DNA from 2 places in the Clostridium sp. 001 genome. Region 2 is predicted to be linked to the other one. Evidence: riboswitches for the same ligand, from Rfam matches in the RefSeq annotation. Region 2 holds a riboswitch; the other holds the start of a gene.

Region 1 (4,661 bases), 1.7 Mb from region 2:
ATCTCTATTTCTTCTACTTAGAAATTTAATTTCAAATATTGGTACGAGATTGTATTTAGAACATTCCGTCAATGCTTCCTCAAATCGAGGTACTTTTAAATTAGGATATTGAGCTATATTTGCCCCCTTATCAATCTTAAGCTCATCTATTTCGTCTGACGACTTTTTTGTTATTGGTCCCCTTCCATTAGTTGTTCTATTAAGTGTAGGATCATGGAGTAAATATAAAACACCATAGGAGGAAGAGCATACATCTAATTCTACTCCCCAATATCCCATTTTACCTGCAATATCAATAGCAGGAATGGAATTTTCAGGAGCAAATCTATTTGCTCCACGATGAGCTATTACTATAGGTTCATTTTGCATTACAGTATTATTAACTTTTTTTGGTATATTGTCTTTTCTTTTGTAACTTATATCATTTAATTTATTAATTCTTATATTAGACGAATATTTAAGAGAAAGAGAATTGGTATTGTAATAAAAAGTTACAGCCATAACTTTTAAAAGTAATGCAGTAAACAATATAAGGATAACATTTGTAAATACCTTTTTATAAATACTATTACCCCCCCCTTATTGATAAAGCCTTAAGCTTAGCTAAATATTTTAGCAGATTTAATTTTAATTTAAAAATACAATACTAGACAAGAACATGATTTTTTTCATCATTGCTCTTCTAATTCTACCATAAATTATCTATAATAGTCTAATCTATAAAACATAAAAAAGTTCCTAGGAAAGTAAACTCCCTAGAAACTTTTTGCCAAAATATTACTTCATATTTTCTACTTCTTTTTCAATACTATTAAAATCTACATCCTCTAATTTAATAACTTTTGTACTATGCCTTTTTTTATACCATATCCATAGACCTAAGAATAAAGGCAGTCCTATATATGAAGAAATAACTCCACCCCAATCTATTTTAGCTTCTCCAAAATAAGTAATACCTTGACCCAAGATAACCACAATGCAAAGTACAAGTGCTATAATCGGACCCAGTGGAAATAATTTAGCTTTATATTTTAATTTACTAAAATCACGTTTTTGAAAAACATATGCCTTTCTAAAGCGATAATGGCAAAGTGCTATTCCAACCCATGCTACAAATCCTGCTAGTCCTGAAGCTGCTACCAGCCATACATACACTGTAGTTTCTGCATAAAATCCAGTTAAAAAACAAGCAGATGCCACTATAGTAGTAAGTATAAGTGAATTTACTGGTACTCCCCTTGAATTAACTTTTGCAAAACATGCAGGTGCATTTTTTTCTTTAGCCATAGAATATAACATTCTTGTTGAAGCATACATTCCAGAATTTCCTGCAGATAGAACTGAGGTTAAAACAACTGCATTCATAAGAGAAGCTGCCCCTGCTATACCTGCCTTTTGAAATACCATCGTAAAAGGACTTGTATCAACTCCTGCATTCATATAAGGTATAAGAGCTCCTACTACAAATATTGTACCTATATAAAATAATATTATTCTCCAAAATACAGCATTAATTGCCTTTGGTATAGTTTTTTCTGGATTTTCACTTTCTCCTGCTGCTATACCTATAAGCTCTGTACCTTGAAAAGAAAATCCTGCAATTAAGAAAACTAAAAATATAGATTTAAAACCACCTACAAAAGGTGCATCTCCTACTGTAAAGTTTTTAAATCCTACAGGTTTTCCATTAAATATTCCACAAATAGTTGCCACACCTACAATTAAGAATACGATAACTGTAAAGACCTTAATACCTGCAAACCAAAATTCTGATTCTCCATAAGCTTTTGCAGACAATAAATTAAGTCCAACTATAAGTACTAAAAAACATATACTCCATATAATAGATGGTACACCTGGAAACCAAAATTTCATTATCAAGGCCCCTGCTACCATTTCTGTTGCAACAGTTATAGCCCAATTGTACCAATAGTTCCATCCAAGTGCAAACCCCAGTGCAGGATCTACAAACTTAGTGGCATATGTACTAAAGGAACCTGAATCAGGCATGTACGTTGCCATTTCTCCTAAACTTGTCATTAAAAAATAAACCATAACTCCTATACAGCCATAAGCCACAAGTGCTCCTCCAGGACCTGCCTGTTTAATCGTAGCTCCTAGAGCTAAAAATAACCCTGTTCCTATAGCTCCACCCAAAGCAATCATATTTAAATGTCTGGCTTTAAGCCCTCTTTTAAGTTCATAGGTCCCCTCTTGTTTTTGTTCTGCAACACTCTGCATTTTTTTCCCCCCTTATCGGTTTTTAATTTCCGATAAGTGATATAACTAAGACGGACATAAGGTGATCATAAAAATAACCTTGAGAGTACACTCAAGGTTATATAAAGACATATTAATCCTATAACGAATGATAGCTCTCCACAAATTAACCTTGTGACAGTTTTACATATATTTTATGTAAACCCAATTACTTAGCATTAAAGCATTTGCTAAATAACTTCGGCAAAATTTCCTTTCAAGCTGTATCATAGTGCTTAACTCCTCAACTCTACTCTTAAATTCTGCACCTCTACCTCAGTTATTCACTTATATTAATATATTATGAACTAAAACTTTAAGTTAGTCAATAGATTTTATACTCTAAAGTACATTTTGTAAAAATATTATTGAATATGCAAAAAATATATCAGATTAATTGTCAGGTACATTAATTCCTGCCATTTTCATAAGATACAGAGCATTTCTCGTTTTCGATGCACCTCTATGCAATTTATAATCAAACTGTATTTTATTATCTTTATAATATTCTCTAAAATGATAATTTTTTACTCTTTCATTACTTTCATTCTCTATATCACATAATTCCAAATCATGAGTTGATACCATACCACAGGTATTAGAGTCCATCAATTCATTTATAAGTATCTTGGCTCCAGTGTGCCTATCTATAGAATTAGTACCTTTAAATATTTCATCTAATAAGAAAAAAATATTTTCTCCTCTATTAGCAGCTTCTACAATAGATTTTATTCTCAAAATTTCTCCATAAAAAGAAGATATATTTTTTTCTAAATTGTCACTTATTCGCATACAGGTGTAAATACTCATTATAGAACAACAAAATGATTTTGCACGAACCGGTGCCCCCGAATAAGCAAGTACTAAATTTATACCTGCTGTTCTTAAAAAAGTACTTTTCCCCGACATATTTGATCCTGTGATAAGTGCTACTTTAGAATTTTTGCCCAAATCTAGATTATTACAAACTGCCTTATCCCCTAAAAGAGGATGTGCCATGGAATCTGCTTTTAAGACTAAGGATTTATCCAAAATTTCAGGCATTGTCCAACTTGAATGGTCAAATGCTATAACTGCAAGACTACTCAACATTTCAAATTTTCCAACAGTTTCAATCCATCCATAAAGCTCACTGCCATTTTGTTCCCTCCACTTTTCAAAGGCAAACATACACTGATAATCCCAAAGGAAAAATATATTAAGTATTATATAGGCAATGTTCTGGCGCTGAGATATGCTCTCTGATATCCTTTTTAGTTTATATATTTCTTCTGCTGCATTTTTTAATTTTCCATTTTGTTTTTTAAATAGCATACTTTTTAAGTCATTTAAGTAATCACACTGAAATTCTTCTTTGCATATTAAGGATATGGTTTTTTCATAAGATCTTATATTACTTTTTAAATTGAAAACCGTGTTTAAAGTACTAAATCTGTTTTTAGCCCCTGGTAAAAGTAAAATTATTTGAACTACAAGTGCTGCATACCCTATAGAATTATTAAAAAAGTGAAATACAAAACTCATAAGCAAAAGCATTATAGTTACAATAGGAATTATTTTAAATACACCTATAATGTATTTATTTCTGTACATTGAATTCTCAGTTGAAACTATTTCTTTAAGCTTTGAAACACTCTCCCTATCATCTTCTATGGATGAACTCTGTGCCTCTAGATGCTGTCTCCACTTTAATTTATGGGACAATTCCAAAACTGCACTTTGTCTTTTTTCTATATCTTTAGAATTTCCTAAAGGTGATGACAGCACATTTTTTAAGTTTTCCTTTCCAAGATAAGTATTACAGCAATTAATACATTGAAATAATGAGTTTTCACCAAATATATCAAGATCCCAGGAATAATTATGCTCTACATCCTTAAAACTTTCCCCTTTTTCGTTAAATTCTTTCCAATCACCAACTATTCTTTTTAGCGAATTACAATTTATTCTTACTAGTTTTTTTGTAAAATCTGTATTTTGTTTTAACTTTTCATGGATTCTTACAGCAAGTACAAACAATATAGCTGAAACCAGGAAAATACTTAAACTCATATAGTGATAGTTTTTAATATAGAAACCTACTATAAAGATTATTCCTAGCAAAAATATTAAAAAACGTAACCTACTCATACGTACTGCAGCAGAACTTTGCCTTTTCACAAGATGGTCGTAATGTTTTTTTCTTCTGCAGTAGATTTTTTCAATTTCCTTCAAGTATATTTCTCCTCTTTTCTCACTACGTCTATGTTTTTATTTGCTATTTTTTAGCCTACTTACTTTTAACTCATCAAAATAATCTTTTATCTTCAGATCCATGCCTAATATATGACTTGATATCCAATTGTACACAAAATCCAAAATATCCAAAATTGATTTTTGTGTATCTTCATCTATTTCATCTA
Region 2 (4,661 bases):
ATTCATCTTTTATTTTTTTAACTAAACTTAACATAATTTCAACTTCGTCTTCATAAGGTTTGGTTTCAAATATTTGAGAACCTATATGACAGTGGATTCCAACAAATTTTAAATTAGGAAAATCAACTGCACTTTTTATTATATTCATAACCTCATTATTTAACATGGTAAATCCAAATTTAGAATCTATTTGACCAGTTTTTATATAGTCATGGGTATGAGCTTCTATTCCTGGTGTCACTCTAAGGAGTATTTCTTGTATTTTACCATATTTCTTTGCTGTAGAATTTATCTTTTCCATCTCATAGAAATTATCTACTACAAACTTACCTACTCCCAGTTTTACTCCCATATCTATTTCATCTAAAGTTTTATTATTTCCATGAAAATAGACCTTTTCCATAGGAAAGCCGCTTTTTAGTGCAGTATACAATTCTCCATCTGATACTACATCCAAATACAATCCCTCACTGTTTATTATCTGACACATAGCCAAAGTTAAAAAGGCTTTACCCGCATAAGTGACCTTATTAGCTTTATCAGCCTCGAAAGATTTGTAATATCTCCTGCACCTATCCCTTACTAATTCTTCATCCATTACATAGAGAGGAGTCTTAAATTCTTTTACTAATTCCCCCGTACTCATCCCACCAATGTATAAAACATTGTTTCTGATTTCCATGCTACCCATCATCTTCACACTGGTTTCCTCCCAAAAGTTTTTAAGTATGCTTTTAATTTCATAAACATACTCCGAATACACGTCAAGATTTATAATAACTATTAATAAATTTTACCCGAATAAAATTATAAATTAAACTCTTTTGCTACTACGTTTATAGTTTTCATTTTATCTTCTTGTTTTATAGCACAAGTAATTCTTATCTCAGATGTAGTTATCATCTTTACACCTATATTGTTTTCTTTAAATAATTTAAGCATCTTTGCAACTACTCCGGAAGTAGTTTTCATTCCTATACCAACTACTGAAAATTTAGTAATGTTTTCATCTATATCAACTTTAGTTTCTTCATTAAAATAGTTTTTTAAAATGGTAAGACAATCTTTTAAATCAACTTTTGGTACAGTAAATGATATATTCACCTTTCCACTTACAGGTGCAGTTTGGCTTATCATATCTACATTTACTCTCTTTTCTGCTATCTTCTCAAATAAATTGGAAATAATGTTTATGTCGTTATCAATATTTGTTAGCGTTATTGCTGCATCTTCATCACTTGTTGCAAGTCCTGTTACTGGTTTACTCTCTAAATTCATACTATCTACCCCCTTAATAACTGTTCCTTTTATATCACTATTGCTTAATCCCACATATACAGGTATATTATACTTTTGAGCTAATTCTATGGATCTAGAATGCATAACTTGAGCACCTAAACTTGAAAGTTCAAGCATTTCCTCATAATCTATTTCATCTAGCTTTTTAGCGTCTTTATATTTTCTAGGATCTACACTGTATATGCCATCTACATCTGTATATATCTCACAACTTCCTTTTAGTTTTACAGCTATTGCAACAGCTGAGGTATCTGACCCTCCTCTTCCTAGAGTAGTTATATCTCCTTTATCATTTACACCCTGGAAACCTGCTGCAATTACAACTTTTCCTTCATCCAAACTTTTCTTTATTTTTTCTCCATTTATATCACATATAAGAGATTTGCCATATTGTCCACTAGTTTTTATGCCAATTTGATAAGCTGTATAACTTACAGCATCACATCCTAAATCTTTGATAGCCATAGCAAGCAGTGCACAGGACATCATTTCGCCAGTAGACAAAAGTGCATCTAATTCTCTCTTATCTGGGGTATCTGTAATTTTTTTGGAAAGGGCTATTAAGTCATCTGTAGTATCTCCCATAGCTGATACTACAACTACTAGACTGTCTCCATTTTCAACCCTACTAACTACCGTCTTTGCTACATTTTTTATCTTCTCTGGAGTTCCTACTGAACTCCCTCCATATTTCTGAACAATAATTGCCATAATACTCCTCCCTAAATTGTTTGTTATCAATGAATCTTATAAAAAAATAGTGCAGTAAAGGGACACAACACCTATACTGCACAAATATGCATGGTCGTGTACCTTTGTAGCTCTCCACTAAAAGTATATCCATTAAATCATATAAAATGAATATGCCTTTTCAATGACAGCTTTGAACATATTATGTACAAAGCCAAAAACAGTTTCGCCAAACTAGTTTTTTCGGCTGCAGCTCCTTTCTTTATTTTTCAACGTCCGCCGACTAAAAATAAATACTGATAGTTACAGCACCTCTACCCTAAGGTAACTAATTTATTAAATTGTTCTAAGTTTATCACAAATATTTAATGATTTCAACTATTTTTTTACTCTAAATCCTTTAGAACCAGATATAACCCTTCCTATGGTAATTATTTTACCGGTTATACAATCCCTGCATTGGGCAGGAGTATCACCTGTACAAATTTTACCTGGATAAAGTGCATAAAGTTTCCTATACACACCTTCTGTTACATTTGGCATAACTACATTAGCTCCACTCTGAAGAGCTATAGTCCTGCCTCTTGGATTCAAAGTTTCCATAGCTGTTGTACCGGGAAGATTAATATCCGGCATAATCAGTCTGCTTATAGCCATAACTTTAAGAGCATTTATGAACGTTCCACCTTTTTCATCTCTTAAAGGCGTATCTGCATTTGGAATAAAAGGCCCTACGCCTACCATATCTGCGTCTATTTCTTTAAAAAATAGTATATCCTCTGCAAGTGACTCAAAAGTTTGACCAGGAAGACCTATAAGGCATCCTGTACCAACTTCATACCCTAACTTTCCAAGATCTTTCAAGCAGCGCTTTCTATTTTCATAACTCATCCCGGGGTCCATTTTTGCATACAATTCCGGATCCGTAGTTTCTATTCTTATTAAATATCTATCTGCTCCAGCTTCTTTAAAAGCTTTATATTCTTCAAAAGTCTTTTCACCTATGCTGAGAGTTACAGCTATGTCCATTTTTTTTATATTTGATATTATGTATTTAAGCCTATCTACAGTATAGTAATCGTCTTCTCCAGACTGCAAAACAACTGTTTTGTAGCCGTATCCTACTGCTTTTTTTGCTAATTCAATTATTTTATCCGGCTCTATTCTATACCTTTTAATATTTTTATTATCACGTCTAAGTCCGCAGTACATGCAATTTCTTTTGCATATATTAGAAAATTCTATCAGCCCTCTTAGATGTACTTCATCCCCCACATATTTTTTTCTTACTCTGTCTGCCGCTTTAAAAAGTTCTTCATTATGCTCGTTACTGTTAAATAATTCAACTATTTCACTTTTATCAAGTGTATGATTCAATTCAGCTTTTTCAATTGATTCTAGTAATTTATCCCCCATAGATCATATCTCCTTTACAAAACACTGAGCTTCAGGATAATTGATTTAAACCTGAAGCTCAGTAAACTTTTAATTAATCGAGGAAGTCTTATACACATATAATTCATGCAGTGCCCTTGTAGTCATTATATATTTTAATGTATTTTCATCTTTTTCACAGGTGTCTATCATTATAACCGCGTCAAATTCTAAACCTTTTGCGAAATAACTTGGAAGTATAACTTCACCGCTGGAATAAATCATATCTTCTCTATCAAGCACATTTATATGAATTTTTGCTTTTATTAAATTACCTATAGCTTCCGTGTCTTTTAAATCCCTGCAAATTATGGCTATACTTTCATAACCTCTTTCTTTTAATTTTACAACATTATCGAGTATTTTGTCCACAAGTTCTTTGGAATTATCTACCCTTTTTTCCACAACTTTTTTTCCACTTCTAACTAGGGGTACGGTTTTATCCCCCTCTAGATATTTATTCGCATAATCAATTATTTCATTTGTGGATCTATAGCTTTTATTTAATGAAAAACGCTTTATCTCTAAATCTGGGAGTATGTTTTCCAATTTTTCTACAGCAGGTGTCTCTTTTGAAAATATAATTTTCTGATTGGTATCTCCTACTATAGTAAAAGATTTACACTTTGTAAGTTCATAAATAACCCGAAACTGTAGTGGGGAATAATCTTGTGCTTCATCTATCACTATATGTCTTACTTCATCTCTATATCTTAACCCTTCCAGCTTTATTTTTAAATATAAAATAGGAGCTAAGTCATCATAAATTAGCAGTTTATTTCCATTAAAATCATTGTATAATGTAATTACATCAGGGTTTTTAAGCCAAATTAACTTATTTTTTTTGATATTAATTACTTCTTTTATTACATCTCTTATATCATTTCGTCTCTTATACTCCAGCTCATTTCCACAATCATTTAGTTCACTTTCCGTTAGACTCTTCACCTTATTTTCATACTCGTTTTGTATAGATATTATTAGCCTGTTTCTTTCATCCCTTATTTTTGAATATATGACTCTTTTTATCCTGGAACTTCTCTTAAACAGAGGCATATCTTTAAAATAATAATTAAGCATCTTATCTATGTCTTCTCCAGATATTATAAGTTTATCGTAAAAAAACACATCCTCTATCTTAAAACAGTCTTTTTCCAAGATGCCAATAAAATTATCTATATCCTGAACATATTGTAAAGAACCCTTATACTTAATTTCTTCAGAAAAATCTTTTTGGT

Evidence for each region. A riboswitch is a leader RNA that binds a small molecule or an ion and turns the genes downstream of it on or off. The one in region 2 is predicted to bind lysine.
Region 1: linked by a shared signal. The riboswitch ahead of B5S50_RS00810 (amino acid permease) and the one ahead of B5S50_RS08700 (aspartate kinase) in region 2 are both predicted to bind lysine.

What each region holds. Positions count from the first base shown of each region.
Region 1 is NZ_CP020473.1:169,308-173,968, forward strand. It holds gene B5S50_RS00805 (glycerophosphodiester phosphodiesterase family protein) at 1-528, opposite strand, end outside; gene B5S50_RS00810 (amino acid permease) at 778-2,241, opposite strand; lysine riboswitch at 2,365-2,541, opposite strand; gene B5S50_RS00815 (MutS family DNA mismatch repair protein) at 2,653-4,473, opposite strand; gene B5S50_RS00820 (bacteriohemerythrin) at 4,510-4,661, opposite strand, start outside.
Region 2 is NZ_CP020473.1:1,902,847-1,907,507, forward strand. It holds gene lysA (diaminopimelate decarboxylase) at 1-700, opposite strand, end outside; gene B5S50_RS08700 (aspartate kinase) at 808-2,010, opposite strand; lysine riboswitch at 2,110-2,314, opposite strand; gene hydE ([FeFe] hydrogenase H-cluster radical SAM maturase HydE) at 2,368-3,405, opposite strand; gene B5S50_RS08710 (UvrD-helicase domain-containing protein) at 3,475-4,661, opposite strand, start outside.